Regions from separate parts of the Salipiger sp. D13 genome, predicted to be linked through region 3. Evidence: riboswitches for the same ligand, from Rfam matches in the RefSeq annotation. Region 3 holds a riboswitch; each other region holds the start of a gene.

Evidence for each region. A riboswitch is a leader RNA that binds a small molecule or an ion and turns the genes downstream of it on or off. The one in region 3 is predicted to bind cobalamin.
Region 1: it holds a riboswitch for cobalamin, as region 3 does, so the genes downstream of both, D6860_RS09390 (hypothetical protein) here and D6860_RS17470 (TonB-dependent receptor plug domain-containing protein) in region 3, are expected to answer to the same signal.
Region 2: it holds a riboswitch for cobalamin, as region 3 does, so the genes downstream of both, D6860_RS11310 (energy-coupling factor ABC transporter permease) here and D6860_RS17470 (TonB-dependent receptor plug domain-containing protein) in region 3, are expected to answer to the same signal.

Annotation. Positions count from the first base shown of each region.
Region 1 is NZ_ML112593.1:188,375-193,271, forward strand. It holds gene nrdI (class Ib ribonucleoside-diphosphate reductase assembly flavoprotein NrdI) at 1-10, opposite strand, end outside; gene nrdH (glutaredoxin-like protein NrdH) at 28-249, opposite strand; cobalamin riboswitch at 345-540, opposite strand; cobalamin riboswitch at 660-864, shown strand; gene D6860_RS09390 (hypothetical protein) at 1,002-1,283, shown strand; gene D6860_RS09395 (homocysteine S-methyltransferase family protein) at 1,392-2,453, shown strand; gene metH (methionine synthase) at 2,446-4,897, shown strand, end outside.
Region 2 is NZ_ML112595.1:112,327-117,223, reverse strand. It holds gene D6860_RS11325 (GGDEF domain-containing protein) at 1-191, shown strand, start outside; tRNA gene D6860_RS11320 (tRNA-Gln) at 274-348, shown strand; gene cobF (precorrin-6A synthase (deacetylating)) at 577-1,347, opposite strand; gene D6860_RS11310 (energy-coupling factor ABC transporter permease) at 1,410-2,084, opposite strand; cobalamin riboswitch at 2,155-2,308, opposite strand; gene cobA (uroporphyrinogen-III C-methyltransferase) at 2,341-3,060, opposite strand; gene D6860_RS11300 (cobyrinate a,c-diamide synthase) at 3,057-4,367, opposite strand; gene cobM (precorrin-4 C(11)-methyltransferase) at 4,360-4,897, opposite strand, start outside.
Region 3 is NZ_ML112611.1:11,936-16,832, reverse strand. It holds gene D6860_RS17480 (hypothetical protein) at 1-183, opposite strand, end outside; gene D6860_RS17475 (calcium-binding protein) at 508-1,842, opposite strand; cobalamin riboswitch at 2,186-2,372, shown strand; gene D6860_RS17470 (TonB-dependent receptor plug domain-containing protein) at 2,517-4,379, shown strand; gene D6860_RS17465 (ABC transporter substrate-binding protein) at 4,366-4,897, shown strand, end outside.

The DNA.
Region 1 (4,897 bases), on a different contig from region 3:
GGCCCGGCATCGGCGCGCGGTCCCGGCTCAGCCCAGCTGGCTGATCATGTCGGGACGGAAGCCCGCCCAGTGTGCCTCGCCGGCCACGACGACCGGGGCCTGACGGTAGCCCAGTCCCTGGACCATCTCCATCGCCTGCGCATCCTCGGTCAGGTCGATCAGGTCGAAGTCGATGCCGCGCGCCTCGAGCGCACGGGTGGTCGCGGTGCACTGCACGCAGGCGGGTTTGGAGTAGACGGTGACGCTCATGTTCTGTCCCTTTGCCGGTCTCTTGTCTCCGGGCGGAAGGGACACGGGAACAGCCCGCATGTGAGGCCGCACCACGCGCCCGGGCCCTCCGCCGCGGTCGTCGTTCATGCCCTGGCAGGTCTCCTGACTTGCGGCTCGAACGCCCCGTCGTCCGCCTTCCCGGTGTGCGCTGACACCAGTGGATCGGACCGGGGCTTGCCACTTACAGTTGCGGGGGCAGTGCCGGATCTTCACCGGCTTCCCTCTTAGCCCGCGAGGTGACTCGCGGGAACCAAAGCACCTGCATGTTGCGGTCCGGGGCGCAGGGTTGTCAATATATCGACGTATCTTTCCTCGCGATAACTCCCGGCCTCCAAGGACAGGGCCAGCTTCCGACGCCTGCAAGAGACTGGACTCCGCCGCCCCGGCATGGAAAATATCGCCCTGATGGTGCCGCCCGGAAACGGGTGGCTGAAAAGGGAACGCGGTGCGGGCTGACTGCCCAATGCCGCGACTGCCCCCGCAACTGTAGGCGGAGAGCGGTTCCGATACGCACCACTGGACCAAGGGTCCGGGAAGGTTCGGAACAGCGACGACCCGCAAGTCAGGAGACCTGCCATCTCCGGCGCGGCTTCCGCGCCGCAGTCACCTTGACCCTGGCGGGGAGCCATGGGCGCGGAGGCAAAGATGGAGACGACCCGTCCGCCAGATGCCGCACGTCCGGTCCCCGCATGCGATGCGCGGAGGGCGCTATGCTTCTCGAAAGAACACTCATGACACTGCAAAGCCGGGCGGAGACGCCCGAACGGGCGCGGGAACTTGGCAGGCTCGGCTTCCTGCAATGGATGATGTTCCTGCGCTCCGACGCAAACTACCCGCACGAGGCCAACCGCGCCTTGGCGATGGCCGCGCCGTTCGAGACGACGGACCCGGCGGTCGCGGTCTTCACCGGGCTCGTGCGGCAGTCATTGGACGGCAGGGCGCACCCCATGGCCGTGCCCCTGCCCCGCCCGCGTCGCCGGGGTGGTGCCCGCGCACGCCGGGAACTGCTCTGAGGCCGGCACCGACAACATGAGCGCGCCTCATGTTAAGGGCGAATATTATGGGTTTGATCGTTGGGTCGCCTGTTGGTTATGTAGGCCCTTCCGAAAGGCAGGTTCGACATGATCAACTTCTCGCTCCCGATTTCCGAAAGCTACGAGGCCCTTCAGGCCGCGGCGCGTGAGCGCATCCTGATACTCGACGGCGCCATGGGCACGATGATCCAGACGCTGAACATGACCGAAGAGGATTTCACGGCCAAGGGCCACATCCACGGCCCGGGCTGTCGCCATCACCATTCGGACCACCCGCAGAAGGGCAACAACGACCTGCTGGTGCTGACCCAGCCGCAGGCGGTCGAGGACATCCAGCTCGAGTTCGCCCTTGCCGGGGCGGACATCCTCGAGACGAACACGTTCTCCTCGACCACCATCGCGCAGGCGGACTACGGGCTCGAGGATGCGGTGCATGACCTCAACGTCGCCGGCGCACAGGGCGCGCGGCGTGCCGCCGAGCGCGCGCAGGCGATCGACGGCAAGCGCCGCTACGTGGCCGGCGCGGTCGGCCCGACCAACCGGACCGCCTCGATCAGCCCCGACGTGAACGACCCCGGCTACCGGGCGGTGACCTTCGACGACCTGCGGATCGCCTACGGCCAGCAGATCGACGGGCTGATCGAAGGGGGGGCCGACCTGATCCTGATCGAGACGATCTTCGACACGCTGAACGCCAAGGCGGCGATCTTCGCCGCGTTCGAGAGCTTCGCCAAGGTCGGCCGGCGCCTGCCCATCATGATCTCGGGGACCATCACCGACGCCTCCGGGCGCATGCTGTCGGGCCAGACCCCGACCGCCTTCTGGCACTCGGTGCGTCATGCCCGCCCCTTCACCGTGGGCCTCAACTGCGCCCTCGGTGCCGATGCGATGCGCCCCCACCTGACGGAACTCGCGGGTGTCGCCGACACCTTTGTCTGTGCCTACCCGAACGCCGGCCTTCCGAACGCCTTCGGCGCCTACGACGAGACCCCCGACCAGACCGCGGCGCTTGTCGAGGTGTTCGCAAAGGAGGGGCTGATCAACGTGGCCGGCGGCTGCTGCGGCACGACTCCCGATCACATCCGCGCCATCGCAGAGCGCGTCGCGGCCCATCCGCCGCGCAAACTGAAGGAGCTTGCAGATGCCTGAACCGCTGCTTCGCCTCTCCGGCCTCGAACCCTTTGTGCTGACCAGCGACATCCCCTTCGTCAACGTGGGCGAGCGGACGAATGTCACCGGCTCGGCCAAGTTCCGCAAGCTGATCACCAACCGCGACTATGCGACCGCGCTCGACGTGGCCCGCGACCAGGTCGAGAACGGCGCCCAGATCATCGACGTCAACATGGACGAGGGCCTGATCGACTCGAAGCAGGCCATGATCGATTTCCTGAACCTCGTCGCCGCCGAGCCCGACATCGCCCGTGTGCCGGTGATGATCGACAGCTCCAAGTGGGAGGTGATCGAGGCCGGTCTCAAGTGCGTTCAGGGCAAGCCGGTGGTAAACTCCATCTCGCTCAAGGAGGGCGAGGAGAACTTCATCCACCAGGCCTCGCTGTGCCTCGCCTACGGCGCCGCCGTCGTCGTCATGGCGTTTGACGAGCAGGGCCAGGCCGACACCTTCGAGCGCAAGACCGAGATCTGCGCCCGCGCCTACAAGGTGCTGACGGAAAAGGTCGGCTTCCCGCCCGAGGACATCATTTTCGACCCGAACGTCTTCGCCGTCGCGACCGGCATCGAGGAGCACGACAACTACGGCGTCGATTTCATCGAGGCCACGAAGTGGATCCGCGAGAACCTGCCGCACTGCCACGTCTCGGGCGGGGTCTCGAACCTGTCGTTCTCGTTCCGCGGCAACGAGCCCGTGCGCGAGGCGATGCACGCGGTCTTCCTCTACCATGCCATCAAGGTCGGCATGGACATGGGGATCGTGAACGCCGGGCAGCTGGCGGTCTACGACCAGATCGACCCCGAGCTGCGCGAAGCCTGCGAAGACGTGGTGCTGAACCGTACGCCCGCCAACGGCGGCACACCCACCGAGAACCTTCTCGATATCGCCGGGCGCTACAAGGGAGACAAGCGCGAAGCGAAGAAGCGCGACCTGACGTGGCGCGAGTGGCCGGTCGAGAAGCGGCTGGAACACGCGCTGGTCAACGGTATCACCGAGTTCGTCGACGAGGACACCGAGGCCGCCCGCGTTGCCGCCGAAAAGCCGCTCGACGTGATCGAGGGGCCGCTGATGGCCGGCATGAACGTGGTCGGCGACCTGTTCGGCGCGGGCAAGATGTTCCTGCCGCAGGTGGTGAAATCCGCGCGCGTGATGAAACAGGCGGTGGCGGTGCTGCTGCCCTACATGGAAGCCGAGAAGGAAGGGAAGCGCGACAGCGCGGGCCGCGTCCTGATGGCGACCGTGAAGGGCGACGTGCACGACATCGGCAAGAACATCGTCGGTGTCGTTCTGGCCTGCAACAACTACGACATCATCGACCTTGGCGTGATGGTGCCGCCGCAGAAGATCCTCGAGGAGGCCAAGGCCCACGATGTCGACATCATCGGGCTGTCCGGTCTCATCACGCCTTCGCTCGACGAGATGGTCCATCTTGCCTCGGAGCTCGAGCGCGAGGGCTTCGACATGCCACTGCTGATCGGCGGGGCGACCACCTCGAAGGTGCACACGGCGGTGAAGATCTCGCCGCAATACTCCAAGAGCCAGGCGATCTACGTCACCGACGCCAGCCGCGCCGTGGGCGTCGTCTCGTCGCTGCTGAACAAGACGCAGCGGCAGGACTACATCGACAACATCCGCTCGGAATACGCGGAAGTGGCCGAACGGCACGAGCGCTCGGAACGGGCCAAGCAGCGCCTGCCGCTGGCCGCCGCACGGGCCAACGCGATGAATATCGACTGGACGGACTACAAGGCGACCGAGCCGGAATTCACCGGGTCGAAGGTGATCGAGGGCTGGGATCTCGCCGAGATTGCCAACTACATCGACTGGACCCCGTTCTTCCAGACGTGGGAGCTCAAGGGCGTCTACCCGCGCATTCTCGACGACGAGAAATACGGCGAAGCCGCGCGCGGCCTGTTCGACGACGCGCAGGAGATGCTGAAGAAGATCATCGCGGAGAAGTGGTTCAACCCCCGGGCCGTCATCGGCTTCTGGCCCGCCAATCGCGACGGCGACGACATTCGCCTCTTTGGCGATGCCGCGCGCTCGGAGCCCCTTGCAACGCTGCACACGCTGCGCCAGCAGACCTCGAAGCGGAAGGACCGCCCGAACCTCGCACTGGCCGACTTCGTCGCCCCCGAGGGCACCCCGGACTGGGTGGGCGGCTTCGTCGTCACCGCCGGCCCCGAGGAGATCGCCATCGCCGAGGACTACGAGCGGCGCGGAGACGATTACGGGGCGATCATGGTCAAGGCCCTCGCCGACCGCTTCGCCGAGGCAATGGCCGAGATGATGCACCAGAAGGTTCGGACCGAGCACTGGGGCTATGCCAAGGACGAAAGCTACGACCCGCAGGAGCTGATCGGCGAACCCTATGACGGCATCCGCCCGGCGCCCGGCTATCCGGCCCAGCCCGATCATACCGAGA
Region 2 (4,897 bases), on a different contig from region 3:
TCGCGCTCGACACCGAGGTCTGCCGGATTTCGGCAAGCATCGGCATCGTGCGAAGCGACCCCGAGATGGCGTCGTTCTCGGACACCAAAACCCTGCTCGGACGCGCCGATACCGCGCTATACACGGCCAAGCGAAACGGTCGCGCGCAATACGCGTTTCACGAAGATGGCCCGCCGAAGGCGGCGCTCTGAGGCGAGATGAAAAATCTGTATCTTTTTTGCGAAACCGGGGCTTGCGCCCCCCGGAATCGTATCGTAATACCCGCGCCACGGTTGGGGTGTAGCCAAGTGGTAAGGCAACGGTTTTTGGTACCGCGTACCGCAGGTTCGAATCCTGCCACCCCAGCCAGTTCTTCCTAACATACCGTGATGGCGTCACTTCTTCCCTTCGGGGCGGAAGAATGCCCCACTGACTGCCCCGCTCCAGTGGGCCCCTCTGGCGTGCTTTCATGCGCCTGCTGAGTGGTGAGGGAAGGCTTCGATGGAAGCCCCTGTCGAGGCGAGATCAGGGAGGGGGATGCCTAGAAAAGCCCAAGGTCTGGTCGCCTCAGCCCTGTTCCCGCAACGGGCCACCCGGCTACCGAGCGCGTCGCAGTTGCGACGCGCCCTCCGGGCAACACAGCCGCCGCAGCAGGTAGGTGTCCATGATCCAGCCGTGCCGGGCGCGCAGCTCGGCACGGCGCTCCATGATCCGGCCCCCGACCTTGGCCAGCGATCCGGCCTCGAGCGCCTGCGCCTCGGATCCGAGATAGGCGCCCCACCAGATCTGCAGCCCTTCGGGGTCAAGGCCCTGAAAGCTGCATTCGGCGTCCAGCATCACCACCACCGTTTCCTCGTCTTCCGGCCAGCCATGGTCGCGCAGCTGCCGTCCGGTGGTGATCTTGACCGGTCCGTTCACCGTGTTGAGCGGGATCGCGTGGGCCGCCGTCAGCGCCTGTATCGCGGTGATCCCGGGCACCACCCTCAGACGGGGACGGGGCACCATCCGTTCGGCGATCCGTAGCGTGCTGTCGTAGAGCGCGGGATCTCCCCAGACCAGCAGCGCCACCGGCCCCGGCGGTGCGCTCTGCATCGCGGCGACCCAGCGCCGGGCAATCTCGTCGTGCCATTCGATGACCCGTCGATTATAAGGCAGGGCGGGATCGCGCACCGGGTAATCAAAGCTTCGGACTTCGGCCTGCGCCCCCGAGGCCTCGATGATCCCGTATCGCAACGCGGCAAGCGCGTCCTTTCCCTCGCCCTTGTGGGGCACGAGGATCACCGTTGCATCGCGCAGCGCCTGCAGTCCTTCGAGCGTGACATGCGCCGGGCTTCCGGTGCCGATGCCGATGAGCCAGAGATCGTCCATCCGTGTCATTCCTGCATGCAAAAGCCGGAGCCCCGATTGAGGGGGCTCCGGCGGCAATGGCTTCAGGCCGCGTAGAGACGCGGGGTGAACAGGCGGGCGATACCGCTGTCACGGGCGGACTTGGCCGCAGCGAGGGCTGCCAGATCGGCCAGCGGCTCGATCAGGATCACCATCATGTAGGCCGCGCCGAAGGTGCCGACCGACGCCAGCGTGCCAACCGAAACGCCCTGGCCGTAGAAGGCCCAGAACGCGACCCAGGCGACAACGCCGCCCTGGTAGATCGCCGAGAGTTTCAGCACGTCCGCATAGCGCAGATCGACATAAGCGGTGCCCGGTGCGACGACGCGGCGGGCCAGAGCGGAGGCTGCGAACAGCGGCACCAGAAGCGTGGTGACGTTGACGAAATACATCGGCAGGTCGGTCGGCGCAAAGAACATCCCCTGGATCAGCAGGCCGAGCGCCAGCCCCAGCGCCGCAGGGGCGGTGCCCAGCAACAGGAACAGGGTCGAGCCGAGGATGAAGTGCACCTCCGAGATGCCCACCGCGAAATGCGGCAGCAGCTCGAAGAAGACAAAGGTGCCGATGGCCGCGAGAACAGTGCGCGGCAGCAGCGACAGTGCACCGCCCGCCTTGACGTCCTGGACGACCTCCTTTGCGGTATGGCCCGCCGCGCCCGCCGCCGTGGCAACCGCGAACATCATCTTGGCGCCGTCGACGACGCCGGGTTCGATATGCATTGATATGTCCTTTCTCGTTATGCTGCCCCACCGGCAGCGCTGGCCCCTTTGCGGGGCGGTTGAGGTGCCGAAGGGCAGGTCTCCTGACTCGCGTCTCACCGCGCCTCGGCCCTTCCCGGCAGGGTTGCCAGTGGGATGATCCTCGGCGCTCTTCGCTTACAGTTGCGGGGGCAGTCCGGGCCTTTCACCCGGTTCCCTGCGGCCGCGCATGGCGGCGCACCCTCTCGGCGGTGGCCCCTTGCGGGGCCGGGTCGTTTCACTCCTCTGCCAAAGGTCCGAACAGGATGAGCCCGGCCTTGTCGCCGGGCTCGTTCGCAAGCCGCGCGGCCAGGCTCGCGACGGTATGGCGCGAGATCTGCTGGTCGGGGCGGCTGACGGATTCCGCCAGCATCGCGGGCGTCTCGGGGGGCAGCCCCTCTGCGATCAGGCGCGCGGCAAGGCCGGGGAAGGTGCGTTTGCCCATGAAGATCGCCGTGGTCGCCATCGGGTCGGCCAGAGCCGCGATATTGGCATCCTCGGGCAGCGCGCCGGTCAGGTCGTGGCCGGTGGCGAATTGCACCCGCCGCGCGGTCAGCCGCCGGGTCAGAGGGATGCCCGCCGCTGCCGCCGCCGCACAGGCCGAGGGCACACCGGGGATGATCTCGTAGTCGATCCCGGCCTCCCTGAGCGCGGTCAGCTCTTCCTCGAGCCGGCCGAAGATGCCGCCGTCGCCGGATTTCAGCCGCACCACGCGCTGACCGACCCCGGCATACTCCACCAGCAGGCGGCTGACGTGATCCTGCCGGGGCGAGGGCCGCCCGGCACGTTTTCCGACGCCGACGAGGTCCGCCCCCTCACGCGCGTGTTCGAGGATCGGACCGGCCGAGAGATCGTCGTAGAGAACCGCATCGGCGCGGCCCAGGCGGTCCACGGCCTTGAGTGTCAGCAACTCGGGATCGCCGGGGCCGGAGCTGACGAAACTGACGAAACCGCTCATGACGGGGTCTCCCGGGAAATGAGGTGAAAGAAGGTGCCGGTGACGTTGCCGCGCACCGAACCCGTCTCGGGCACGGGCGCGCCGTCGGCGTCGCTGACGCTTGCCAGTGGTGCGTCGGGCTGTTCGAGAATGGTCGAGTAGTGGAACTCGTGCCCGCGCAGCGCCGCGCCGGGGGCGCTTCCGGGCATCGGCGCGCTCAGCACCGCGCGGCGATAGCCGAGGTGGAACTTTCGCTTTTCGTAGCTGGTCACGAGACCGAGCAGCCCGGCCATCTCGTGCCGCGTGCCCTCCTTGTCGATCAGCCCGGCGCCAAGCGCCATGTAGCCGCCGCACTCGCCATGAACGGGGCGGGTCTCTGCGAAGGCCCGCAGCCCCGCGCGGAAACTCCCGGCTGCAGAAAGCTGCCCGGCATGCAGCTCGGGGTAGCCGCCGGGCAGCCAGACCAGATCGGCATCGGCGGCAGGGGACTCGTCGGCCAGTGGCGAGAAGGGCAGGATCTCGGCGCCCGCCGCGTGCCAGCCTTCCAGCAGGTGCGGATAGGTGAAGGAGAATGCCGCATCGCGGGCAATCGCGATGCGCTGCGCCGGGGGGCGGGGCAGGGCGCCTGGAGCCGGCAGCGCATGGCCGCGCGCCGCCGCCCGGATCGCGCCAATGTCCACGTGTTCGCGCAGAAAGGCGGCATAGCCTGCGATGGCCTTGTCGAGGTCGGGATGCTCGACCGCCTGGATCAGCCCCAGATGCCGCTCGGGCAGCGCCAGATCGCCGCGCCGGGGCAGCACGCCCAACACCGGCAGCCCGGCGCGGTCCATCCCGGCCCGGGCCAGCCGCTCGTGCCGGGGCGAGGCGCAGCGGTTGAGGATCACGCCCGCAAAGGGCAGCTCGGGCATGTATTGCCGGAATCCCAGCGCGGTGGCGGCGGCGCTCTGCGCCTGTCCGCTGACGTCGATCACCAGCACCACCGGCCAGCCCATCGAAACCGCCGTCTCGGCGCTGCTGCCGAAGCCGCGCAGGCCCTTGGTGGCGACCCCGTCATAGAGCCCCATCGACCCTTCCGCGACGCAGATATCTGCCCCCGCCGCCTGCGCCGCGATGGCGTGCCAGAGCCGGTCGCCCATCGCCCAGCCGTCGAGGTTGAAGCTGTGCCGCCCCGCCGCCGCAAGGTGGAAGGCCGGGTCGATGTAGTCGGGCCCGGACTTGAAGGGCTGCACCTTGACGCCGTCCTCGGTCAGCGCCCGGAGCAGGCCCAGCATCACCGTGGTCTTGCCGGTCCCCGAGGCGGGGGCCGAGATCATCAGCCCGTCAGCCATCCTGCGGCTCCGGGGTCCAGTCCTGCCACGGGCTGTCTGCAGTTTGCGGCCTGTAGCGCCGGTCGTAGTCGGCGGCATAGAGGCAGCTCTCGGCAAACCCCTCGCCGCCGAGCGCCGGGCCGACGAGGATCAGCGCGGTGCGGGTGATGCCGGCGTCGAGACGGGTTTCGATGTCCGCGAGCTTGCCGCGAATGATACGCTCGTCCGGCCAGCTGGCGCGAAAGACCACGGCAACAGGGCAGTCCGCGCCATAAGCGGGTGCGAGGTCACGCACCACTGCGGCGATGTTCTGGATCGACAGGTGAATCGCCAGCGTCGCACCGGTGGCGGCGAAATTGGTCAGCGTCTCGCCCTCGGGCATCGAAGAGGCCCGCCCCGGCGTGCGGGTCAGCACCAGCGATTGGGCGAGGCCAGGCAGCGTAAGCTCGGCCCCCAGAGCGGCGGCGGCGGCGGCAAAGGACGGAACGCCCGGCGTCACCGACACAGGGATTCCTTCGGCCTTCAGGCGACGCATCTGCTCGCCCATGGCG
Region 3 (4,897 bases):
AGGACCGCTGAGAGACACGCTGTCCCCGGAGAAGTCGTCGTCTCCGATGTAGATGGCGTTCACGTCCATGGCGCCGTCGAGCACTTCGATGTCCGCGTAGAATTTTCCATCTGCTTCATACAGGCTAACCGTGTAGGAAAGTCCTTCGGTCTCGTAGGTGAAAACTTTCGAATAATCAGGCATTGCAGTAAATCCCATCGCTCAAGAACACATTCCGGCTGGCGCGATCATCCCGGCGGCCGGGGATCGAGGCACAGTCCGTCGCGCCCATTTGATACCATGTTGCTGCCCACATCGTGCCACAAAAGCGCGAATGCCCTAGAAACAGATTGTTTCCGAACGCGTGGCGGCGGTGCCGCGTGACGCATCCGGCAGCTCGCGCATGTCTCTTTGGAACAGGGAGCGACCGCGCGCAGCACCTCTCCTGGAGTCCGATCAAGAAGGGTTCAGTCTGGGCATCAGAAGGAGGCGAGGCGGACGACCGGATGCGCCGTCCGCCCCCAAGTCTCAGACGAAAAGGAAATCGTCCTGGGTCAGGTCGCTCGCATCGACGCCGTACACCTCGATGACCTGGCCGCCCACCGAGATCTCGGAGCTGACGCCGTCCTGGGTGATGGTCAGGTCGTCGTAGGTGACGCCCCTCATCTGGATCACGTCCAGACCGTCCTCAAAGTCCGAGATCCGGTCTGTCTCGCCCACGGTGAAGGTGTTGAACACGAAGGTGTCCGCCCCCGCGCCACCGACCATCGTGTCGTCGCCACCACCGCCCGACAGCATGTCGGCGCCAGCGTTGCCGAGAAGGTAGTCGTTGCCTGCCTCGCCGAACATCGCGTCGTTGCCGCCGCCGCCCGCAATCGTGTCGGACCCCGTGCCGCCCTGGATCGTGTCGAAGCCACGCCCGCCGTAGAGCCGGTCGTTGCCGTCCTCGCCCCGCAGCAGGTCCGAGCCGTCACGTCCGAGCAGCAGGTCGTCGTCATCGCCGCCGTAGAGTTCGTCGGCCTCGGCGCCACCTTCGACGGTATCGTTGCCGGAGCCCCCGAACAGGGTATCGCGGCCCTCGTCGCCAAGCAGGTAATCGTCGCCGGCCTCACCGTAGATCGTGTCATCCTCGTATCCGCCGGCGATCGTGTCCGATCCCTCGCCCCCGGTGATGGAATCCTGCCCGCGTCCGCCGTAGATGCGGTCGGCTCCGTCTTCACCGGACAGCGTGTCATCGCCAAGCTGCCCTGCCAGGAAGTCGTTTCCGCTGCCGCCGCTGGCAAAATCGGCGCCATCGCCGCCGTAGAGATCGTCATCGCCGGTGTTGCCCGTCATGACGTCGTCGCCCTCGTCGCCGTAGAGCGTATCGGCGTCGGAACCGCCGAACATCCGGTCATCGCCTCCGCCGCCTTCGAGGCGGTCATCGCCCTGCCGGCCGGTCATCGTGTTGTCAAAGAAGTCACCGACGTAGATGTCATCGGCCGTGGTCCCCTCGTAGGGGTTCGGGAAGACCTCTCCCGGCGTGTCTTCGATATCGAGGATCAGGGCGACGATCCCGGTCACGAAGGGCTCGCCCTCGGGGTAGTGGAAATAGGTGGCGCCATTGGCCTCGAAAACGATCACCGGCACAGGAGTTCCGAGTGGCACGATCACCCCGAGCGCCTCCACCCCGGGCTGCGCCGTGCCGGAGCCGACATAGGTGATGTCGTCGCCCTCGAACGTGCTTTGCGTATCGTCGCTTCCGAGCGTGCCATCGTTGTCGGCCAATGTGCCTTCCATCTCCCCGGAGAAGGCGGTCAGTAGCAAGGTCGGATCGTCGGTCAGCAGGTTCGCATTGGCCAGCGAACCAACATACTCACGCACTGTAATGTCTTGAGTTGGCATATCGAATTTCTCCTCCACAGTCTGCGGCAACACCGCATATGAAAAAGCTTCGCCGAAAATATAGGTTTTTCAACTGTAACCCTCGCGACACAACACAACCTATTGCAGATCAAGAAAAAGAATCTTTTCTCAGATTTGATCAAATTTCAATTTTTGTTGGAAATACCCGTTATGCGGGAATCACTCACGCGCCGTCGACAGCTGGCCCGACGCAGCGCTGCGACGCTGCAACGGGGCGCCCGGTCCGTGCAGCCGGAACACATGCGCCGGACCGGGTCGCCCCGGCACCCAAGACGTCTCTTGCGCGGCGGGCGCCGCTTCAGTATCCCGGCGACATTCTGGTTCCGGCATCCCCGGAGAATAGGGAACGCGGTGCAAACCCGCGACTGCCCCCGCAACTGTGAGCGGCGAGCGTCATCGGCAACATGCCACTGGGTGAAAGCCCGGGAAGGCCCGAGCGACGCAACGACCCGCAAGTCAGGAGACCTGCCAGGATGATCACCCTCCCCTCGCGCGGGGCGCGCCACGGGGAACGGTCTGTCCGTTCGTGGTGACGTTCGCATCGTTCGCGGCGGGACCACAGGCCCTTTCCGTGAACAAATCTCACCACCGCCCTGCCGCTTGCGGGGATCGGTCAGGAAAGGAAGACAGGCATGAGACATGCCCTCGCCTCGGTCTCGGCGCTCGCGCTGACCACCGCTCCCCTCTTCGCACAGGAAGATGTCTACGAACTTCCCACCCTTCTGCTCGACGTGGGCTACGAGGCCACGACACCGCTGCAGACCGGCGTTGCGGTCGAGGTCATCACCGAGGAAGAGCTCGAGGAAGACGGCGACACCCGCGTGCTCGACATCCTCGCGCGGCAGCCGGGCGTGTCGATCCGCTCGAACGGGCCGCTGGGCACCAACGCCGGCGTGTCGATCCGGGGCGTGTCGCAGCAGAACATCGCGGTGCGGGTGGATGGCATCGACGTGTCGGACCCTTCGGGCACGCAGGTCGCCTTCGACTTCGGCGGGCTCACCGCCGGCGACATCAGCCAGATCGAGATCGTGCGCGGCTCGCAGTCGGCCCGCTACGGCTCCGAGGCGATCGGCGGCGCCATAAACATCACCACCAAGCGCGCCAGCCGCGACGGGCTGAGCGCCGAGGCCTTCGCCGAATACGGCAGCTACGAGACGCTTCGCAGCGCGGTGACGCTGTTCAACCGTGGCGAAGGTCACGAGACCGCGGTCACGCTCTCCTACGTCCGCTCCGACGGCTTCTCGGCGGCCGATGAGAACGACGGCAACGACGAGGAAGACGGCTTTGAGGCCCGCCGCCTGAGCTTCTCGGGCACCTACGATCTTGGCGACGGCGCGGCACAGCTCGAGCTTTCGGGCTTCACGCAGGAAGCGCAATACGACTACGACGAAGCCATGAGCGGCATGGTCTACGACGGCTCGCCCGACGACGTGACCGACGTCGAGGACCACGGCCTGCGTGCCGCGCTGTCGTTTTCGACCGGGCTCTTCGACCACGAGGTCTCGGCCAGCTGGTACGACATCACCCGCACGCTGACAGGCACCTCTTCGGGCAGCGATTTCCGCTACCGCTACGAGGGCACCCGGCACGAGTACCGCTACCAGGCGGGCTTCGACCTGTCGCCCACCACCCGCGCGGTCGCGGGCATCGAGCGCACCATCGAGGATTACGCCGACAACACCCGCTTCGGCACCTTCCCGGCGTCGTCGCAGGAACAGGACAGCACGGTCGACTCGCTCTTCGCCGAGCTTACCATGAAGCCCACGTCGGACATCGACCTGAGCCTGACGGTGCGCCACGACGACCACTCCGAGTATGGCGGCTTCACCACAGGGCGGCTGTCGGGCGTCTGGCGGATCCGGCCCGACCTGAGCCTGCGCGCCAACCTCGCCAACGGCTACCGCGCGCCGTCGAACTACGAGCTCTACGACGTCTATTCCGGCAACAGCGGGCTTGATCCCGAGACCTCGAAAAGCTTCGACATCGGCATCGAGAAAAGCTGGGGCGACGCCGCCTGGCTGAGCGCCACCGCCTTCGTGATCGAGGCCGAGGACATCATCGACTACTCCTACACGTCCTATGCCTACGTCCAGCGCGACGGCACCAGCACGCGGCAAGGGGTCGAGCTTTCGGGCGGCACCGAGCTGCGCCCGGGGCTGACGCTCGACGGCAGCTACACCTGGACCGACAGCTGGTCGACGGCCTCGCTCGACAGTTCCGGCTGGCAGTCCTCGGTGCCCGAGCACAGCCTCGCGCTGGGGCTGCACGCCGATCTCACCGACCGGGCGCGGCTCTCGGTCACCGGCCGCTACGAGGCCGACCGTTCGGGCCTCGACGACTACGGGTTGGTCAACAGCACCGTCACCTACGACGTCACCGACAGCACGCAGGCCTACCTGCGGGTCGAGAACCTGTTCGACGAGGAATACCAGACCGTTCCCGGCTACGGACAATCCGACCGGGCATGGTATTTCGGGGTCCGTGCAAGCTTCTAGGCTCATATCCGCTGCCGCCGCCCTGCTCTTCGCGGGGGCGGCGGCGCTTGCCGGTGCGGCACCGGAGCGGGTCGTCTCGCTCAACGTCTGCACCGACCAGCTGGCGCTGCTGCTCGGCGCGCCGGGGCAGCTTGTCTCGGTGTCGCCGCTGGCCCGCGATCCGCGCAGCTCGGCGATGGCCGAGGCGGCGCGCGCGGTGCCCGTCAACAAAGCCGCCGCCGAACAGATCGTGCTGCTCGAGCCCGACCTCGTGCTCGCCGGCAGCTACACCGCCCGCGCCGCCACCGACATGCTCGAGACGCTGGGCTACCGCGTCGAACGGTTCGAGCCCGCCCGCTCGCTCGAGGATGCGCGCGACAACATCCGCCGCATGGGCCGGCTGCTGGGCCGCGAGAACCGCGCCGCCGAGGTGCTGGCGGCCTTCGACGCCCGCCTGTCGGACCTGCGCGACGACCCGAAGGAGCGCCCCGTCGTGGCCTATTACATGCCGTTCAACGAGACCGCGGGCAGCGAGAGCC